2 linked regions of the Marinagarivorans cellulosilyticus genome follow. Each later gene encodes a partner of the first gene's protein in a complex. Links are inferred from orthologs where the notes say so. Each region holds a gene or a part of one and is shown on either strand. Other genes may lie near its edges.

The links.
Region 2: the proteins of uvrD (region 1) and uvrB are in contact, whole or in part, in a crystal structure (PDB 7EGT), measured with the Thermus thermophilus proteins. The link is inferred for Marinagarivorans cellulosilyticus from one-to-one orthologs. Residues at the interface, in WP_096412145.1 of Thermus thermophilus: His654, Arg656, Phe657, Gln666, Asp668, Glu669, Lys680, Arg681, Leu682, Ser683, Lys685, Tyr686, Ala687; in WP_096411307.1 of Thermus thermophilus: Glu23, Leu25, Arg26, Asp27, Gly28, Glu29, Arg30, Phe31, Arg55, Glu326, Asp327, Phe328, Glu379, Ser382, Gln383, His398, Gly400, Arg401.

What each region holds. Positions count from the first base shown.
Region 1 is NZ_AP023086.1:2,290,971-2,301,707, forward strand. Bases 2,651-5,550 are described here. They hold uvrD (DNA helicase II), read left to right. Parts: upstream 2,651-2,951; coding sequence 2,952-5,150; downstream 5,151-5,550. Other genes in these bases: MARGE09_RS08985 (hypothetical protein), read left to right, coding at 2,651-2,759; MARGE09_RS08995 (TRAP transporter substrate-binding protein), read left to right, coding at 5,248-5,550. Outside these bases: MARGE09_RS08980 (hypothetical protein), read left to right, coding at 485-2,212; more of MARGE09_RS08985, read left to right, coding at 2,223-2,650; more of MARGE09_RS08995, read left to right, coding at 5,551-6,411; MARGE09_RS09000 (DUF4197 domain-containing protein), read left to right, coding at 6,444-7,172; MARGE09_RS09005 (glycosyltransferase family 2 protein), read left to right, coding at 7,190-8,251; MARGE09_RS09010 (glycosyltransferase family protein), read left to right, coding at 8,248-9,771; MARGE09_RS09015 (class I SAM-dependent methyltransferase), read left to right, coding at 9,764-10,384; MARGE09_RS09020 (glycosyltransferase), read left to right, coding at 10,403-10,737. UniProt on the Escherichia coli protein: A helicase with DNA-dependent ATPase activity. Unwinds DNA duplexes with 3'-5' polarity. Translocates on single-stranded DNA with 3'-5' polarity. Initiates unwinding more efficiently from a nicked substrate than double-stranded DNA.
Region 2 is NZ_AP023086.1:3,957,016-3,967,835, reverse strand. What follows is about bases 1-2,983. They hold uvrB (excinuclease ABC subunit UvrB), read left to right. Parts: upstream 1-483; coding sequence 484-2,484; downstream 2,485-2,983. Other genes in these bases: MARGE09_RS16075 (ammonium transporter), read left to right, coding at 2,702-2,983; rlmKL (bifunctional 23S rRNA (guanine(2069)-N(7))-methyltransferase RlmK/23S rRNA (guanine(2445)-N(2))-methyltransferase RlmL), read left to right, coding at 1-448. In the rest of the region: more of MARGE09_RS16075, read left to right, coding at 2,984-3,991; MARGE09_RS16070 (ATP-binding protein), read right to left, coding at 4,044-6,911; GTP 3',8-cyclase MoaA, read right to left, coding at 7,110-8,111; MARGE09_RS16060 (insulinase family protein), read right to left, coding at 8,640-10,820. UniProt on the Escherichia coli protein: The UvrABC repair system catalyzes the recognition and processing of DNA lesions. A damage recognition complex composed of 2 UvrA and 2 UvrB subunits scans DNA for abnormalities.

The sequences.
Region 1 (10,737 bases):
GGTAAGTTTTCCTCATAACAAATAGAAGATAAAAATGAGAGCTTATATTCTTATCTTCTACTTTGTTAATTGTGCTGTTTTTAAGTCTTTTAGGGAGGGATGTTTAAATGCCTTGCAGGGCGAGCCTTTGGTCCAATTGCAGGCCTTTGTGGCTAAGCTTTTTTTTGAGTATTCATTGAATGGTTCGAGATCTAATCATAATTTGAATACCTTGTGGTTATTGAGCGCCTCTAATTGGTCGAAAATTGAGCTAACCTTAAAGGTGTAAAGCCACAAACGGGCTAAAAATGCGGGGTGTTTGGCACTAAGTGGCATTGGGTTTGGTTTGGTGCTGTAGGCATGATTTACTTACTTAGCAAGTAAACAGTGGGTTTTATAGTCGGTAAAGTCGGCTGTTGCTGAAACTATTGCGTATAGCGCTACAGAGAAGGCTTAAATATTACTGCTTGGGCTGGCTGGAATTCATTAACGATGTGGTTATTTCATGATTAAAAAATATTATTTGCAGTATGGATTTAAACCACTTGGTGCGTTTTGGTCGTCAATTATTCTAGCGGGGTTAACCGCTTGTGGCGGTGGTGGTGGCAGCCCTGCTCAGCCTACTATTATTGCAAGCAGCACAGCTTCGTTAAGCGCCAGTAGCTCGAACTCCAGTGTCGACTCTAACGCTAGTAGTGTGAGCAGTACAGCCGCAGCTAATGTGAGTTTGCAGGGGATGGTGACTTACGATTTGGTTAAGCCTACAGCCAACAATAATGGTCAAATTTATTTGGATTATGCTAATGCTCAAATTGCGCCGGCGCGGGGCGTTACTGTTGAGTTATTGGATAGCTTAAATAACGCTATTGCCTCTACGTCTACAGATAATAATGGTGAATACGCTTTTGTTGTGGCGCCAAACCGGGCGGTAAAAGTACGTGTAAAAGCACAGCTGGATGCCTCTAATTATTCTATCGCTGTAAAAGATAATACCCAAAATAACGCATTATATGTGCTTGATGGTAGCTTGGCAGGCTCGGGTAGTGCTGCAGAGCAAACGCGAAATTTGCACGCTAATTTGGGGTGGAATATTGTAAGCCAAGCCTATTCGTCTGAGCGCCAGTCTGCACCCTTTGCCATTTTAGATTCTTTGTACGACAGCCTAAATATGGTGCTAGCAGCCGATGTGACGGTTAATTTACCGCCTTTAGATGTTTTTTGGAGTGTTAATAATGTGGCGGTAAACGGAAGTTTTAGCGAGGGCAATATTGGCAGTTCTTTATATAGCACGGGCGCTTCAGCTATTTATATTTTGGGGCATGCCAATAACGACACCGATGAATTTGACAACACTGTTGTGCAGCATGAATTTGGTCATTATATAGAAGACAAATTGTCGCGCAGTGAGAGCATTGGAGGGGTACATTACTTAGGGGCACCGGTCGATATGCGGGTGGCCTTTGGTGAGGGCTTTGGTAATGCGTTTGCCGCGATGAGTAGCGGAGAGCCCTTATATCTGGATACTTCTGGTGCTGGGCAGCAATCGGGGTTTGGTTTTAACATAGAAACCAATCGTTTTGGTGGTGGCTATTACAGTGAAGGCGCTATTCACAGCTTGCTATACGATTTGTTTGATAGCGGTAACGAGAGTGGGGATAACATTAGTTTAGGTTTTACGCCCATTCTGGCAGCTTTACGCCACGACGATTACATTACCTTTGATGGTTATACCTCGATTTATGCTTTCTCCAGCGTTTTAAAAAGCATCGTGCCCGAAAACGAGTCCCAAATTAACGAGCTGTTAATGGATCAGAATATAGTGGGTACAGGTATGTATGGTGAGGGAGAAACGGCGACTGGCACGGTATCGTTCAGCTTGCCTATTTATCAGCGTTTGGCACTTGGGGAAACAATCGAAGCTTGTAGCAATAATAATTTACAGGAATATAACGGGCTAGAGGTGCGACGCTACGTTTTATTGGAGGTGCCATCGACCGGGACGTATACCATTAGTGCTCAGCGCAAAAGCGGCATTCAGCCCAGCGATCCAGATTTTCAAATGCACCGTGAAGGGACTTGGGCGGGTGCAAGCGAAGGGCCTTCGGCAAATATAGAGAACTGGACAAAACGGTTGGAGCAAGGGGTTTATGCGTTGAACGTTTATGATGCCTTTAATACCGATGAAGATGATAGTACCGGCGGACTCGTCTGCTTTAATGTGACTCTTAACTAAGGTGCCGGTTATGTCGAAAATAACAACTAGGTTCTACTTTAAACTGCAGGTTGCATGTTTTTTTGCTGCTAGCGTTATGTGTGCACAAAGCCATGCGGCAGAAGTGGTTAACGGCCACAAAGTGGCTGCCCAGGTACAAGCTAAGGCTGCTTATGTTAAGCCTGGTGCGCCGGTTCGCTTGATGAGCCCTGCCGAATTCACCTTAGAAGAGGGCGATGCTCTTCCCCTTGAGGTCGAACTGAGTACGCAGCCGTTAGGGGAAACCGTAGTGAAGCTAAGCTCACAAAGTGGCTTGTTGCTGGCTGGGCAAACGCAGTATTCCTCGCAAGGCAAGTCGCGCATTGTTATGCCTTTATCAGTTACAGCTGAGGCTGCGGCGCTGGGCTACGTTCATATTTGGGTGGAGCATACCGGTGTTAGTGGTCAAAAAACGACGCGTGCGCTAGCTATTGCCCTTGATAGCCGGCCCAAACTATTGCCTCTACAATACAAGGCAAAGGTGGCAAAACCTTATGTGGAGATGCAAGCAACAGAGGTTATTCGTTAGTTGTTATGTTGAGCAAGCGGCATACTTTGCCGTTTTAGCGTTGTTGCTTGCTGGGCGTCTTTATATCCTCCCCTGTCATATCTAGCCGGTTTGAGGGGCCTAGAGCTGGCTTTTACCCTAGCCAGCTATCTAAATTCATGAAATAGCCGTGATGCTTTGGTAGGCGAACCAAAAAGCCTATAGAATGCCGCCATGGATATTACACACCTTACAGACTCACTCAACACTCCTCAGCGCGAAGCAGTATGCGCTAGCCCATGCCATCAATTGATTTTGGCTGGAGCTGGTAGCGGAAAAACGCGCGTTCTAGTGCATCGCATTGCATACCTTATACAGGTGCAAGGCGTAGCACCAAACCAAATAATGGCGGTAACATTTACCAACAAGGCCGCGCGTGAAATGCGCGAGCGTTTACAGCAGTTGCTAGGAGATGTGGGTGGCCCAAATCGTTTCAGTGGTTTGTGGGTGGGCACTTTTCACGGTATTGCACACAGACTATTAAAGATGCACTGGCGTGAAGCCAAGTTACCAGAAAATTTTCAGATTCTCGACAGCGATGATCAGCTTCGGGTGATTAAGCGCGTTTACCAAGCTTTGCAAATTGATGAAAAGCGCTGGCCGCATCGTCAAGCACAATATTTTATTAACGGCAGCAAAGATGAAGGCCTGCGGGCGCAGCACATTCAAGATAGTCACGATCCCTATACGACCACAATGAAAATGATTTACAGCGCGTATGAGGAGGCTTGCCAAAATAGTGGTTTAGTCGACTTTGCCGAGCTGCTGTTGCGCTCACACGAGTTGTGGCTGTCGTCCCCAGAATTGCTAAAACACTACCAAGACCGTTTTGTACATTTGTTGGTGGACGAGTTTCAAGATACCAACAGTGTGCAGTATGCATGGTTGCGGGTGTTAGCGGGTAATGCCTGCTGGGTAACGGGTGTGGGGGATGACGATCAGTCTATTTATGGTTGGCGTGGCGCAAAAATCGAAAACATTCAGCAGTTCGAAAAAGATTTTTCCAATACGGCGGTAACCAAGCTAGAGCAAAACTACCGTTCGACCAATACCATATTAAGTGCTGCCAACGCGGTTATTCAAAATAATAATAGTCGGTTGGGCAAACAACTTTGGACCGAAGATGGTGATGGCGACCCGATAGATTTGTATAGCGCTTTTAATGAGCAGGACGAAGCGCGTTATATTGCCGAATGTATTGAACAGTGGCAAAAAGAGGGTAACTCTTTAGCTTCTTCTGCGGTTTTGTACCGCTCTAATGCTCAATCACGCGTACTGGAAGAAACCTTCTTGCGCGAGGGCATCGCTTACCGGATTTATGGCGGGCAGCGCTTTTATGAGCGCATGGAAATTAAAAATGCCTTAGCTTATGTACGCCTCGTATTAAATCGCCATGACGACCCCGCATTTGAGCGCGTAATTAATACCCCCACACGAGGCATTGGTGAAAAATCACTAGAGGCCTTGCGTTTGACCGCAAGAGAGCAAGGCTGCAGCCTATTTGATGCAGCCGCCGCTTTGCTCGCTAATAATGTATTGCCCGCTCGTGCGGCTAACTGCATAAAAGCATTCTTGGCGTTGCTTGATGAATTGCAAGGTGGTATTGATAGTTTAGGATTGGCTGAGCAAGTTGAGTATGTAATCAACGCCAGTGGTTTATATGAGTTCCATCAAAAGGAAAAAGGCGAGCGCGGGCAGGCCAGGATTGAAAACTTGCAAGAACTTGTAAACGCGTGTCGTGCGTTTAACGCCGAAGATGCAGATCGAGCTCCCATTGCCGAGTTCGTTGATAACGCAGCCTTAGGTTCTGGAGAGCAGCAGGCAGACGAGTATCAGGATGCTGTGCAAATGATGACATTGCACAGTGCAAAGGGGCTTGAGTTCCCGCTGGTATTTATTGCTGGTGTGGAAGAGAATTTATTTCCACATAAAATGTCGGCCGATAGTGCCGAGGGCTTAGAAGAAGAGCGTCGGTTGTGTTATGTCGGCATTACACGCGCAATGAAAAAGCTCGTATTAACGCATGCAGAAAGCCGCCGTTTATACGGTTCGGAAACGTATAATCCGTTGTCGCGATTTATTCGTGAAATACCCGAAAAATGTATTCAAGAAGTTCGCTTAAAAGCCGTCGTTACTCGCCCTGCGAATGTCGCTAATGTGCGCAAAGATAACGCATTAAAAGCTGCATACAGTGATGAAGGTGATGGTGAGTTTAAGCTGGGGCAGCGTGTAGCCCATGCTAAATTTGGCGAGGGGGTAATTTTGCAATTTGAAGGGCGCGGGCCTGGCGCTAGGGTAAATGTGGCTTTTACCGACGCTGGTAGTAAATGGCTGATGATGCAATACGCAAAGCTTCAAGCCGTCGAGCGTTAAGCGATATAGCGACAGAGTAAAACGGGCTTGTGTATTTTGGCGATGCTTTTAGTGTTTTTAAGTGCGTGCCAATATAAAAACTTAATAAGAATAATTTATGCAATCTACAAATAAAACGCTAATTTATCCTTCAATTATTGCTGTCTTAATGCTAGTGGTGGTCGGCTTGACGGGTGGTTTGGTTTTTAAGGGCAAGCAGCTGCCTAAGCATAGCGAGACCGGTCATTCATCCCCTAGTGAGCAAACTGTTTATGAGTGGTCATTGATGACGACTTGGCCTAAGAACTTTCCTGGTTTAGGCGCGGCGCCAGAAAACTTTGCCAAGTTGCTGGATAAAATGAGTAATGGCAGGCTAAAAGTCAAAGTTTATGGTGCCAACCAGTTAGTGCCTGCCATGGGGGTGTTTGGGGCGGTATCATCCGGAAGTGCGCAAATGGGGCACAGCGCGGCGTATTATTGGCGCGGTAAAATTCCGGCAACAGTGTTTTTTACATCAGTCCCCTTCGGCATGACGGCGCAAGAGTTAAACGGTTGGCTTCATTATGGTGGCGGTTTGGCCCTGTGGCGTGAAATCTATGCAGAGCACAATTTAGTCCCTTTTGCTGCGGGCAATACGGGTGTGCAAATGGGCGGCTGGTTTAACAAAGAAATCAATAGTCTTGATGATATTCAGGGCTTAAAAATGCGTATACCAGGAATAGGTGGCGACGTTTTCTCTCGCGCTGGCGGTACGGCTGTTAATATCCCTGGTGGTGAGCTTTATACCGCCTTACAGTCTGGTGTTATCGATGCTACAGAGTGGGTTGGGCCTTATAACGATCTAGCATTCGGTTTTCATCAAATTGCTAAATACTACTATTATCCTGGCTGGCATGAACCTGGCCCAACATTGGAAATTATCGTTAATAAAGAGGCTTACCAAGGCCTACCAGGTGATTTACAAAGCATGATAGAAGCCGCTGCGCGAACAGTGAATCAAGATATGCTAGATGAATATACCGCGCGTAACAATGATGCTTTGGTGGAGTTGGTCAATGAGCATAATGTTGCGGTAAAACCATTTCCAGATGATGTACTAAAGAGTTTTGCGAAAATGAGCGAGCAGCTTTATGGGGAATATGCCGCCAATGACCCGTTATTTAAAAGGGTTTATGAACACTACAGTGATTATCTTTATAAAGTGCGTGGCTATCATATGCTGAGTGAGCAAGCTTATTTGGATGCAAGGGAAGCCGCTTTGCCGCTTTCTTTGCAGCACTAAATACTTAATAAATCTATTGGTGGAGCCTATAAATGGTGATGAAACTACGACGAGGCATGGTTAAATCGACGTTTATTGTTGCGCTGGCTGCAACAGGAGGCTGTGCTAACTTGGGGCAGGTCGCTGATTCTGGCGCGCAATTATCCCAAGCTTTGGGCTATAACCCTGCACAGCTATCGTCTGCTGTAAAAGAGGCGTTGGAATTGAGCGCCGTGCGCGCAACTGACGCTTTAAGTGAAAGTGGCGGTTACGCTAATAATACGCAGTTTAAAATAGTAATGCCGGAAGATATTCAAAATATAGCTAACACCCTGCGTAGCTTTGGTCTTGGTGGGTATATTGATAATGTTGAGGCTTTAATGAACCGTGGCGCTGAAAAAGCAGCCGCACAAGCTAAGCCTTTTTTAATTGATGCAATTAAAAGCATGGATGTCACCGATGCTATTGGGATTGTGCGCGGCGGCGATAGCGCAGCTACTCAGTTTTTTCGATCACAAACAGAAGATGGTATCCGCAAGCGTTACCAAGAAATCGCGAAAGAGCAGCTTGCGCAATTGGGCTTCTATGGTGATTATAAACAGCTATTAAACGCTTACAAACTGGCTCCTATCCCTAATAAACCAGACTTAGACTTGGAGTCTCGCGTTATCAATTTGGGCTTGGACGCATTATTCACCCAAATCGCGGAAGAAGAGAAAAAAATACGAGAAAACCCTGTAGAGCAGGGGAGTGTTTTGCTGGGTTCAGTGTTTGGGCGTTAACTGTTTTTAGGTGTCACATGAATCATCAATATCCATTGGTTTCTATTGCTGTTACGACGTATAACGGCGCTAGGTATTTAAGGCAGCAACTCGATAGTCTGCTAGCGCAAGATTATCCAAGCTTAGAAATTGTGGTGGCCGATGATTGCTCCACCGATAATACTAGAGCTATTCTTGTAGAGTACGAATGCCATGAGAATTTTCGGTGGTATAAAAATGCAAAAAATCTGGGCTATATTAAAAACTTTGAGCATGTAATTAAACGGTGCCGAGGTGAATATATCGCTTTATGCGATCAGGATGATGAGTGGTATACCGATAAAATAACTAAAACCCTTGCATTTCTTCATGAAAAAGATGCGCTATTAGCATACTGCGATGCTGATTTAATAGCAGCGGATAATTCAAAGATAGGAATGAATCTTTTGAGTCATTCGCCAACAGGGCCTATAGATGGCGGTGAGTATGAAAAGTTTTACCTCCTTAATACGGTAAATGGGTGTACTGCATTGTTTCGTCGAGAGTTGTTTGATCAGGCAGCTCCGTTCCCTATTGATGTTCCGCATGATTGGTGGCTTTCTTATATTGCAGCATTTGATGGTCGGTTGGCTCATACTGCTGATCGTTTGATGGGGTATAGAATGCATGCCAATAACACGATTGGAATATCATACCGAATAAAGAAGCGTAACCTAAAACAGTATCTAAGGAGAAAGCTTAGCCGATATTCCAAGCGTTTTATTTATGATAAAACGGTTAGGCCAGTTAAGTGGGGGCAGGAGTGTCTTGAGCATTTTGAGCGCTTTAAAGCGTTTGAGGAGGGGCGAGGTAAAACGACAACGATATTAAATGTATTGACCGATTGGATGAATGCAAAAATGTCGAATGATGCTCGGGTCGAGGAGTATCGAAGTTTCTTTTTTGAGCATCACCAGCGCTTAGGCATTAAAATGCGCTCTTTATTATTCATGACAATCCGAAAGGAGTTAATAAGGGCAAAAATTAAGTTGTGTTATACCCTCGCATCGCCATTGCTTTTTGTTATTCTGCTTCTTTGTGTGATTTGGACTGTTTTATGAAGCATTTTTCTTGTGTTTTAGAACAGTTGACTTTAAAGGAAAAGGACTGGTTGCTTGTTGGTAAGGGCCCTACGTTTGAAAAAGTGCTGAGTGTTAATCTCGGCGACTATATTACAATGGGAATTAATCATGTTGTATCTCTTATAGATGTTGATGTATTGCATGTCGCTGATATTGATGTGTTAGATGATGCTGGGGGGGCGATTGAGAAAAAGGCTAGGTATTTGTTGATGCCTCTTTATCCGCATGAAAATAATAAACCTTCATTGTCTACGTTAGATCATTTCATAGAGAAGATCCCTTTACTTCGAAAAATGAATGAGGCAGGGCGGCTGCTCTGGTACAACTCAAGTTTGGCTGGCAGAGTTAATCAGGAGTATCCGGTTGTTGCTGTTAAATACTTTAGCGCGGACGCTGCCGTCGCTTTACTCGCATCGAATGGCGTTAAACGAATTCGAACTGCAGGTATTGATGGTGCTACTGAGTATAATAAAAATTTCTCAGGGCTAAGCGAAAAAACGCGCTTATCGAATGGCCAATCTTCTTTTGATAAGCAGTTTCGTGCGATTGCTGCAACTATTATGAATACCGGAGTGGAAATACTCCCCCTTATTATGGATGATTATATTCGGGTATATGTTGGCGCAGAAATTGAGCAATCTTTGGCTTTAAAAGTGCTGGAGTATTCCATTTTAAAGAATACAAACAGCACTGTTAAGGTAACTCCTTTGTACAGTTCAGGTTTTGAGATATCTTTACCAACCAATAAAGAAAATCGTCCAAGAACCCCGTTTTCTTTTCAGCGGTTCCTTATCCCTAAGCTGAATAACTATAAAGGAAGGGCTATTTATCTTGACTCTGATATGCAGGTATTTTTTGATATCCGGGATTTGAATTCTCGTGATTTCGTAGGTAAAAATTTATTGTCTGCTTATTCGTCGGATGAGGGGGCTCGAAAGCCGCAATTTAGTGTGATGTTGCTAGATTGTGGGAGTCTAAATTGGGATGCGCAACATGTGGTTGATGGGCTGGATTTGGGACGTTACTCATATAGCCAGTTGATGCAGGATATGGCTGTTGCTGATGTCGGCGTTGTATTGGAGCCCGAGTGGAATTCTCTGGAGTCTTATCAAGAGGGGTTAACAAAGTTACTTCATTATACTGATATGAATATTCAGCCTTGGATTTCTAGAAAAAATAAGTATCTCAAAGTTTGGGTTGACGAGTTGCGTGAGGCTATCATCGAGGGGGCAATTGATTTGGGTAGCGTTGTTAGTGGTATACGCAATCAGGAGTTGCGCCCATCTTTGTTTGTTGATTTATTTCGGTCTTCGCGATACAAAAAGTTTTCCGATAAGAAAATTTATCGGATTTGTAAGTTGCTTGATAAGGGGTTTGTCCCTCCTCATAGGCGAGCTGCTGGTGAAAGAAAGGGTTGGAAATACATTTTTCAAGTCATAGCAGTATGCTATGTGAATTATAAATACAAAAGATATCGTATTCAGGGGTGTTATGAGTAGTGTAATTAGTGATGAGTATTTGGCGCTTCAAGTTGAAATGCATAAGAACCCTAATTATGGCGTCGCTTCGCTTGGTTATGCGCCAATAGTTGCAGATTATTTCGAAACTAATAAGCTGGAGAGTGTTGCCGATTATGGTGCGGGGAAGTGTAATTTGCGTAAGGGGTTGATTGCTGCGGGGGTCAAGAACTTCGATTATTTTCCCTACGACCCAGCTTTTCCTGATTATGGTTCTTTTCGGTCGGCTGACTTGGTTTGCTGTATTGATGTACTTGAGCATATTGAAGACCCATGCTTGGATAATGTTCTTACAGAACTCGCGAATAAAATGCCAAGGTATGGGTTCCTAACTGTTCATACGGGGCCTGCGCAGAAAGTCTTAGCTGACGGTCGAAATGCACATTTAATTCAACAACCTTTTGAATGGTGGGTGCGGCGTATGACCCCCTATTTTGAATTTCATCACATGCAAGCCAGTGAAGACTCAAAAGGTTTTTGGTTGCTGGTGACGTCTAAAGAAGCGAGTGTCGAATCGAGCCCTCCATTGCTTTCGCGTTGTCATTACTCTTCGTCGTTGCACAACAAAAAGTTTTCATGGTTTAAGCGGAAATAACTAGCGCTGAGTAACTTAATGAAAACATCTTCTAAGAATATTGCAATCTTGATTGACAGTTTAGCCGGAGGGGGCGCCGAAAGGGTGATGCTCACCTTGGCGCAGACCTTTATTCGCCAAGGGCATGAATGCTGTATTCTTGTTTTGGATGATGTGCGTGAGCATGATTTACCGCGTGAGATCCCAATTTATGCCGTTCCGCTGCGTACTGGCTATGAAAAGCTTTTCCCCAGTAAAGCCATTGCTAGCTTGCTGGCAACACTAAGTCAATCTATTGGTTCCTTCGATTTACATATCTCAAACCTTGAAAAAACCAACTTAGCTGTTGCTAAGCTTAATTTGCCTCGTACCTT
Region 2 (10,820 bases), 1.7 Mb from region 1 along the record:
TGTTCATGCCGCGTTAGGCGGCGCTAAAAAAACTGTTAGCGTAGATATGAGCAAAACTTATTTAGCTTGGGCCAAGCGCAATTTTGATCTCAACCATATTGGAGAAGAGAATCACCTGCTGGTGCAGTCGGATGTCAGTAAATATTTGGCGGGTTGTCGTGAAGGCTTTGATGTCATTATGTTAGATCCACCTAGTTTTTCTAATTCAAAACGAATGGATGATGTGCTTGATATTCAACGAGATCATGTCGCACTCATTAAGCGCTGCATGGATGTATTATTGCCAACGGGCACGTTGTACTTTTCCAATAACTTAAGAACATTTAAGCTTGATGCCGATGAGTTGGTACGTTTTAACATTGAAGATATTACCGCTCAAAGTATTGATGTGGATTTTTCTAGAAATACAAAAATACATCAATGTTTTGCGATAACGCATAAACGGTAAAGTTGATTCTAGCGGGTAGATTTTTAGGTGGATACATGAAAGCGTTTGATGTTAAAGGGGCCTTTAAGCCTGCGGGCGACCAACCTAAAGCGATTGAGGCTTTAGTTGATGGTATTGAGGCGGGGCTGGCACACCAGACATTGCTGGGGGTAACTGGGTCGGGTAAAACTTTTACTATTGCAAATGTTATCCAAAAGCTGCAGCGCCCAACCATGGTTATGGCGCACAACAAAACCTTGGCGGCTCAGCTCTATAGTGAGTTTAAAGAGTTCTTCCCGAATAACGCGGTTGAATACTTTGTTTCTTATTATGATTATTATCAGCCAGAAGCTTACGTCCCTAGCTCTGATACTTTTATCGAAAAAGATGCTTCGGTTAACGAGCACATAGAGCAAATGCGTTTGAGTGCTACCAAAGCCTTGATGGAGCGAAAGGATGCCATTGTTGTCGCGACAGTATCAGCTATTTATGGCCTAGGGGACCCTGAAGCCTATTTAAAAATGGTGATTCATTTGGTCTGCGGCGATGAAATGGATCAGCGTGCATTGCTGGCGAGACTGGCCGAGCTGCAATATACCCGCAATGATATTGATTTTCATCGAGCGACTTACCGTGTGCGCGGCGATATTATCGATGTATTCCCTGCTGATAGTGAAGATTTAGCGCTGCGAATTGAGTTGTTTGATGATTGCGTCGAGTCAATCATGTTATTTGATCCGCTAACAGGGCAAGTGCAGCACAAAGTCGCCCGTTATACGCTGTACCCCAAAAGCCATTATGTAACCCCGCGCGAACGGATTGTCGAGGCAATTGACCATATTAAGGCCGAGCTTGATGTGCGTTTAGAGTATTTGCGCAATAACGACAAGCTAGTGGAGGCGCAACGAATCGAGCAGCGAGTGCGTTACGATGTGGAGATGATGCAGGAGCTGGGTTATTGCAACGGCATTGAAAACTATTCACGGTATTTGTCTGGTCGTGAGCCGGGCTTGCCGCCACCGACCTTATTCGATTATTTACCGAACGATGCACTGCTGGTTATTGATGAGTCGCATGTAACGGTGCCGCAAATTGGGGCCATGTATAAAGGTGACCGATCTCGTAAAGAAACACTTGTGGAGTACGGTTTTCGATTGCCCTCTGCGTTGGATAATCGACCGATGCGTTTTGATGAGTGGGAGCGTGCCGCACCGCAAATGATTTTTGTATCCGCGACGCCGAGTAAATACGAGCAGGCGCATGCCGGAGCCGTTGTCGAACAAGTGGTTCGTCCAACAGGGTTAGTTGACCCCAATATTGAAATACGGCCGGCTGGTACGCAGGTGGATGATTGCTTGAGCGAAATTCACAAAGTCGTTAAAAGCGATGAGCGAGTGCTCATCACGGTTTTAACGAAACGCATGGCTGAAGATTTGACCGACTTTTTGCAGGAGCAGGGCGTTCGTGTTCGTTATTTGCATTCAGATATCGATACTGTTGAGCGTGTAGAAATTATCAGAGATTTAAGGGCTGGCGAGTTTGATGTTCTGGTCGGCATTAACTTACTGCGAGAAGGGTTAGATATGCCCGAGGTTTCTCTGGTGGCGATTTTTGATGCGGACAAGGAAGGTTTTTTGCGATCGGAGACCTCTTTAATTCAAACCATTGGCCGTGCTGCGCGAAACGTAAACGGCCGATGTATTTTGTATGCCGATAAAATTACAGGCTCTATGCAGCGCGCAATTGATGAGACTGATCGCCGAAGGACTAAGCAAGTTGCCCACAATCTTGAGCATGGCATAACGCCAAAGGGTATTAAAAAGCGCGTGACTGACATTTTAGATGGCGCGCGTATTCCTGGGGCTAAAGTGGGCAAGCGAAAAGCGGCATCGGGCGCAAGTGCAGACTTCTTAACGCCAGAGCTTAAGGGAAAAGATGTATGGCTGCAGGTGGCTGAACTTGAAAAGCAAATGTTTGATGCTGCCAAAAACTTGGAATTTGAAAAGGCTGGGGCGTTACGCGATGCTATTCATAAGCTAAAAGAGGGCGGAGTTTAAAGCGGGTTTCTTTGTGTTAGCTGTGCGCAGGCAAATGTTTTTACTGTGAGTGATAGTCGTTTCGCACCAAAATAGGTAGCTTTGTGTAGAATGCACACTGCTATGGATTGGTGTGGTGCGTTTGATGATGCTTTCGGGAGTGGAGGCTAAAGCGATAACCACTTATCGCGCCCACTAAGAGGCGCAATAATAATGACTCTTGCTACCGGGGAACCCCATGAAAACTATCGTAAGCGCTCTTGCCTTATTGGCATGCAGTAGCCCTGTGTTCGCTCAGGACGCACTTAACGGCGGTAATACTGCCTGGATTTTAACGGCCACCGCTTTAGTCTTGTTTATGACGCTGCCTGGCTTATCGCTATTTTACGCGGGGCTTGTCCGCTCTAAAAATGTGCTGTCTGTTCTGGTTCAGTGTTTTGCGATCGCTTGCATTGCATCCATTCTATGGTTGGCGCTTGGTTACAGCTTAGCTTTCACCGAAGGCAATAACTGGATCGGTGGCTTTGGTCGTGTAATGTTCTCGGGCATGGGGACCGAGTCTTTATCAGGTGACATCCCCGAGCCGCTGTTTGCTCTTTTTCAAATGACGTTTGCAGTGATTACACCGGCACTTATTGTTGGTGCTTTTGCCGAGCGGATGAAGTTCTCGTCAGTATTAATTTTTAGTGCGCTTTGGTTGCTAGTGGTTTACGTACCTATTTGCCATTGGGTGTGGGGTGGCGGCTGGCTGGCTGATATGGGGCTCTTAGATTTTGCTGGTGGCACAGTGGTTCATATTACCGCTGGTGTCGCGGCGCTGGTAACGGCGATGATGATTGGTAACCGCAGGGGCTTCCCTGAAAGCCCTATGCCGCCGCACAACATGACAATGACAGTGACAGGTGCTGGCATGCTGTGGGTTGGCTGGTTTGGTTTTAATGGCGGTAGTGCGTTGGCCGCCGGTGGCGCAGCTGCAATGGCTATGCTTGTGACTCACTTATCTGCTGCTGCAGGCGCTTTGGCTTGGATGGTTGTTGAGTGGAAAAAGTTTGGCAAACCAAGTGCGTTGGGTATTGTGACGGGTATGGTTGCTGGCCTAGGCACTATTACCCCGGCCTCAGGCTCTGTTGGGCCGGCGGCGGCTATTGTTATTGGTTTAACAGCCGGTGTTGTATGTTTTATTGCCACCCACTGGATAAAGCGCGGTTTGAAAATTGATGATTCATTAGATGTATTTCCTGTACACGGAGTGGGCGGTATTTTAGGTACTTTAATGGTGGGCATTTTCGCTTCCACAGAGCTTGGTATTTTTTCCGGCTTAGGCTTTGGTGGCGATAACACCTCAATTGGTCAACAGTTGGGGGTTCAGTTTGTGGGTGTACTCAGTACTGCAGTTTATACGGCAGTTGTGACTTTTGTGCTGGTTAAGTTAACCGGTGTGCTTACTGGTGGCATCCGCGTGAGCGCGGAAGAAGAAACACAAGGGCTCGATATTACTCTGCACGAAGAAGTGGGCTATAAACTTTAGCTAGCCGCTTACTGCAATAAAAAAGGCGCCGATCGGCGCCTTTTTTATTGCTTTACCCTGCAGCCATAATGTGTTGGTTTACTGAATTTGGCACTTGAGTGTAAAGGTTGGCCGGCAGAGTTAATTCGATGGCTATTTCGCAGTAACCTTCGATACAGGGGCTTAATACCTCGACGCTTGCGTTGCCTCCCATTTCTTCTAGGGTGCTTTTTACCTGTGCAATGCCGTAACGGTAGCTGCTATCGATCGATGGTGAGCTAGGTGTATACACTTTTGGGTTGAACAGCAGCTGAGCCACGGTATTGATGTTTTTGGTTTCAGCGGGTGTTATTTGCCCCTTGTGAGCGCCTTTTTCAGCTAGCCGTTTGATATTCAGCCCTTTCCCGTCATCGGTTATGCGAATAACCAAGTGGCTGGATTTTTCGCTGATTTTAAGCGTGATCACCCCCGAGCTGTCTTTGCCAAGTCTTTTACGCTCTTCTTTTGATTCGAAGCTGTGGTATATCGCGTTGCGAAGTATTTGATCGAGTACCTCGGTGACAGAGGCTTTAAGTTTATTCAGCACACGGAAATCGTTTGATGGGGCGTAAATCGAGGGTTTCGTTTTATCTAGCGGCTCGGCAATATCTGCCAGAAGGTCTAAGCGCTGGTTGGCTAAAAGGACAATATCCAGTGTGGTGGCATCCAAAAGAATATTCTCTATAGCAGCTAAACTTGTTAGCCCATTCCTACCTGAAATGGCCGGTTTCAAATTTTTTAACTCTGAAGCAATTGTGTATAGCTGCTCCTTGCTGAGTTGCGGGGCCGCTGTAGCGTCCGTGCGTTTTAGTATGTCGTGATTGATGTGTTTGTAGCGCTCAATTTTAGTGGTGATGATTTGCAGGTCTGAAAGTAAATCGGCGACTTTCCAAGTGTTATCGAGTTTTTTGCGTATGGCGTCGTATCTCGATTCAATAGTATGGAGGCTCTGCGTTAAGTGGGTTAAACCCTGAGTGCGAGCCTCTTTTTTTATGTTATGAATATTGTGAAAAAGGGCATCGAAATCTATTTGGTCGGAATGCTCATAATCGCGAATTAGCTTAATGTTACGGTTGAGGGTGCTTTGAGTGTAATGCATAAGCTCTTCAAACTTTAGTGTATTAACTTTTAATACTTGCCCTACCAGTTCTAGCTCTTCTTTTTGTGCGCGAGTCGTGCGCTCCAGCGCATCTTGGTGTGTTGTATCTGAAATGGTCAGCATTAACTTGGTAATCACACCCTTATCAATAATGGGGTCCCAGTGGGTTAGTAGCGTTTTGTTGCTGCCGTTAGGGTCGATTATGTTGAGCTCTTCGCATAGCAGGTGGCTATTAAATGCGTACATCAGCTCCTGACTGCCAAGTGTTGTATCTATCGCGCAGGTTATTTGATTAATTTGGGCCGAGCTAAGGCCGGTGTTGGCGAATAGAAGCTCTTTATAATGCTCGCCAGGAGTGATTCTTGTATTGAGGATAAGCTCGAGCTTTTGCGAGTAGTGGTCATCAATAAGGCCGTGCTCGGTAATAATTAACATGCCTTCATGCAGGTTTCTCATTAGGTTTGAAAGGTCGTTGTTTCTGGATTCTAAGCCCTCGCGTGTTGTTCGGTTGTCTTGTTTTAATTTGGCCAGTTGTGTTTTGAGGCTATTGTTTTCCGTAATGCGAGAAAGCGAGGCGCACAAAAGCCGGCCCAGTTGGCGGGTGATTTTGTCTGAGGGCATGGGCGTTGCTTGGCGTTGCTGAGCTTCGAGCTCATTGATGATCAGTATGCTGCCTTCTTGTTTGTGGGTGTGGGCTATGATGGGCAGCGCGAAAACAGTAACCTGTTGGTTGCATAGCACATCGCCGGTTTGCAGGTTTGCAGGCTTGGCTTGTTGCTTAAACGCAGTTAGCGTGCGCTCTATTAGAATGTTGAGCTCTGGGCTTAGAGAGGCCGTAGTTTCCGTTTCTCCCTCTTCGTTGTGCTTCCCCTTTTCAAGCAAATAAATGTGTTCTTGGTTATTTTGATCGGTAACGAGCAGCACAATGATGGATGCGTGAGTGTAGTCGTATAGTGTTTGCGTGATGGCAAGCGCTGCCGCTACGGGTGTTGAGGCATTTGCAATTTTAAGGGTTGCTTGGGTGAGTAACTGCTGCTCCTCTACACAGGTATTCCATTGCAGCGCCAATTGATTGTATGTGAGTGTTAATGGCACAGCGTTGCTTGTCGTTATTGGTTCTAACAAGTGAGAATCTAACGCTTGGCTGATGGATTCTTCTATAACTGCAACTGACTGGGTTATTGTGCGTGTGACTCGCTGAGCAAGGTAGGCGCAACTGATTGCGGTAGCGGTAAGAAGGAATAATAAAATAATCGCTGCGCCAAACAGCTTTTTGGGCAAAGTTGGTTGAGGGGGGGCTGCCGGTATTTCGGTGGCAAAGTAGACGGCACCTTTGAATTCATTGTCGATAACAATTGGGCTAGCGAATAATGTGACGGCTTGTTCGTTTAACTGGGTTTTCAAATGACCGGGTTCTTGTAGCTCGCTTCCCCATAGGCTGTTTTCGTCAGCTAGCGAGTCTAGTGATTCTGGAATGCCTTGCGGTTTTGATGGCGTGGCAAGAGCCCAAGGTACTAAGTCTTCGTCTAGATAAGCTCCATAAATAATTTTGGGGTTAAATGCTACCGTGGTAGCAATAAGGCTTCGAACGCTGTTAATGTCCTGCGCTTCGATAAGAGGCGTTAGTGCGTGGCTAGTTGTCTTGACCAGTGTCAACCCTAAGGCTGTGGAGGGTTGGGGGGGCGTAAAATCTTTGGCTTTTTGATTGGCTTGGTAAACTACAATGCCAGTAAAGAACGTAAGGGCGGCACTAATAACAATGCCGCCTAAACTTATGCCTAATATTTTTTGAGTAAGCGTCATGTTTATCTCCCTAAGTGCTTATAGGGTCGGGCTGATAAGCACTTGATTCGCTGCGGCTTAACGCTGTGCGAAGGGGCGTATTTTAGTAATGCGCGGTTGGTGTTGTTGCTTTTAAGTGTGGCCAACAATTGAGGATGTTGCCAGTGCCGCGGCTTGAAAAAACGTGCCCAAGAAGATTGTAGCGTCGTAGTTGGGAAGTTAGCCGCCGGTGGCGTTCATAAAGCGAATAATTTGTGGTGGCTCGTCGAGGTCGAAGTGATGCTTTTCGGGTTTTAGCGCGAGCCCTTGTTGAATGGCATCTGACAAGGCCTTGGCGTCGAAAGGGTATTTTCTAACGACTGCACGCAAATCAACGCTGTGTTCATTGCCTAAGCACAGCAGTAGTCGCCCTTCTGCGGTAAGCCGAACGCGATTGCAGCTACTGCAAAAGTTATTGCTATGCGGTGATATAAAACCGATTTTGGTATTGCTGTTCTCAATGTTCCAATAGCGTGAAGGGCCTCCTGTTGTATTGGTACTTTTGCTTAAGTGATACTGCGAAGAAAGTTGCTGCATGATTTCTTGGCTAGATAGAAATGCCGCTTTTCTGTCGTGCGCCATGGTTGCGCCAAGGGGCATCTCTTCAATAAAGCTAATATCAAGCGCGTTGTCGATTGCATAGTTAACCAAGTCTTTGATCTCGCCGTCGTTAAACCCTCTAAGTGCAACCGTATTCAATTTTATTTTGTCGAAGTCGTATTCCTTGGCTGTGGCTATGCCTTTCAATACTTGCTCTAGATTACCTATGCGCGTGAGTTCTTTGAATCGCGCTGGGTTCAAAGAGTCAAGGCTAATGTTGATGCGGTTTACGCCGGCCTGCTTTAGTTCGGCCGCATATTGCGCCAAGTGGCTGCCGTTGGTGGTGATGGCGAGGTCATCGAGGCTGCCGATATTACTGCTTTTTATATTGCGTAGTAGCTCGGGAAGGTCACGGCGAATTAGGGGCTCCCCGCCTGTGACTCTGATACGGCGGGTGCCAAGGCTAACAAAGGTATTGGCAATAAATGCCATCTCTTCAAGGCTTAGAAGCTGGTTGCGTGGCACAAATGTCATATCTTCAGCCATGCAGTAGGTGCAGCGAAAATCACAGCGGTCAGTCACTGAAAGCCGAAGGTAACTTATGCTACGCCCGAAGGGATCTATAAGAGGAGTCTGAGTCATGGGGGCATTATTACTTCTTGCTCTCTTTTAGTCACGCTTTACGTTCATGGCGCTTGCGTGCACCGAAGTGATCCTTTATGTGTTTTAAACTGGTGCTTTTTTATTGTGCGCTTAGCAAATAGCATTTTCTTTTTTGGTGCTCTCTGGAGTATTTCGGTGACATGGTGGTGCAAAAACAAGATCGGTTTGTGAGGTGTTATTGTTTAACTTGCTGAAAATTAACAATAAAATATTTATTCTTGAGTTGGCCTGTTTTATGCTTTTATTGTTGTGATTATTTTTGTTTCTTTGCAAGTTTATATGTTTGTCCTAGTCGTGCTTTGTATTGGTGCTTTTTTGTGAGGCTGGGATTTACATGATAGGACCCGATAGCATGCCGATAGTAGCTTTGTCGGTGTGTGGGGAGTTGTACGGAGGCTGCTTTTGTAGCGCTTTGGTGCAGCTCAAGGAGTGTTTCTCCTTTGATAGCAAGTGTAACTCTGCACTTTTTGGCGGCCTTAGTGGCCGCCTTTTTTGTGCGTGTATTATTTACAACAGCTCAGATGTTAAACCGATGGCTTTTGTTTCCTCTTCTTTGTTTTTGTCGGAAATTACGCATGTGTGCGCGGTTTGCCCCTTGAGGTAGGTTTGAGCGACTCGTTTTAAGTCGCTTTCTTGGGTGGCCAGTAGGCGCTCTCTGAAGCGTTGGCGAGTGGCTGGTGTGCGGCCGTTTAGCATTGCGTGAAAATCTCGTTTAGCGCCGCCAGCGGGTGAGTCTGGTTTGTCGAGGCTACTCACAACGCCCAATATAGCTTCTTCAATAGACTGCCAGCTGTGCGTTGTTTCTATAGACCAGTCGATGGCTTTGTCGAAGTCTGCCAGTGTTTCGGCTAGGCGAGGGTCGCGGTATGAATAAAAGCGGAAGGCGCCGTTGTTGCTGTCTTGGCCTGCGCCGCCGCCATAAGCACCGCCTTGCTCGCGAATAGCGCGATGTAAAAAGCCGTTGCGCATAACATTACCCAGTACAACTAACGCAGCAGCATCCGGGTGGTCGCTTGCGACTGTCGGGTAAGCTTTTGCGCAAAAGTTCACTTGGCTATTTGTGAGCCAGGCTTCTTGCGTTAAGTGGGCGTTAAATTGCGGCGTAAACACGCTAGCACTAGCAGCGGGGGGCTGGTCGAACTTGTTGGCAAAGTGTTTAGTGTAGCTTGCCAAAGGTTGCTCTTCAGCAACAACCATAAAACGCTTAGGCATTGCCATAACCGCTTGGTGTATCTGGTTTAACTTTTGGCTTATCGCACTTAGGGTTTTGGTGTCGCTAAGGGACTTGTCTAGTGCCTTAAGATGGCGGATGCCTTGAAGCCCGGTTAGGTTAAAGCTTAGCTGTGCTCCTGGGCTAATCCCTTTGCTTGCGCCTTGCATGGCTAGCCCATGGCCGCTGCCAGTAACGCTTTGTTCTCTGCTGCTGCGCATTTGCGCAATCAGCTCTTTGATGCGATCAGTCTCGTCAAAGCGGGCTTCGTTTATGGTTGCTAGCATTAATTCACTCAGCGATTGCTGGTTGCTTCCTAAGGCTTTGCCAGACAGGGTAATAAAGCTGTTGAGCTTTTGTGTGTCGTCGACGCTGCCGCGCAGACTGGAGTAGGCGCCTAAGCTTCCGCTTACCTGTGCTTGCCAGCGTTGCACGTCTAAGTAATTTTTGCTGCCAATGCCGACCTCGGTGAGTAGTGAGGTATAAAATGGCAGGTAGGGTAGTAAATCGTCGTCCAGTGTGGGCATGTCACAAACAACTTGCTGGTAAACCAAGCCGTTGGTGCCCGCATTGTAGCCATACAATGAAAACTCGCTCTGCGGTAGGCGCTTCTCAAAAGCGGGGCTAATGATGGTTTCCGCTGCTGGCACGTCGTCAAGAGTTACCTTGGGTAATACGCTGTCGTCATCAACTTGCGCTTGTCTATCGAGCAGTGCTTGGGCTTGCTCAATAATTTGCTGGCTTTGCTTGGGGGTTAAAGAAGCTTTGATCTTGGCCAGCTGTTCTTTTTCGGCCGCTTCTTTAGTGGCGTTTAGCTGGGCATCTGGCGTTAAGGTAAGAGTAACCCTGTGTTTATTGTCGAGTAACCATTTTGTGATAATGGACGGGATAAAGGTGGGGTCTTTAATTTTCTCACGCAGTTTTGCCAGTGCGCTGTCTATGTTCAGTAGTGCAACTGGGTCGCCTCGGTGGGTGGCGGCTGTTAAGCCGTTAAGGATAAGCTGTAGTCCGTAGGGGTAGCTGTCGCCGCCGACTTCACGCTGTTGTAATTCTAATTGATGCAGGGCCGCCTCTAAATCTTCAAGGGGAATGCCGTCTTCGGCGACCTTTTTCAGGGTGTCTAGCAATAATGCTTCTACGGCATCACTTTGGTCGCGATCGGTGCCCGCAATACCGCAAACAAAAATTACTTCTTTTTGTGAGTCATCCAAGCCGCATAGAGGGCTTGGGGCCTGCCCGAGCGTTGATGTTTCTAATGCTTGCATTAGCGGGCAAGCGCTGTTGTCGAGCAGTACGCTGCTTAATAAATGTGCGGTTAAAGCATCTTCTAGGTTGATGCTTTGTCCCAGTAGCCAGCCGGTAACAATATGGGTTTTATGGCTCAAGTCTTCTTCGTTTAGAGGGTAGTGCTCTTCTACGCGAACAGGGGCGAAGTAACGCTTTTCGTTGGCGACATCAATTGTGACATCGAGTTTGTC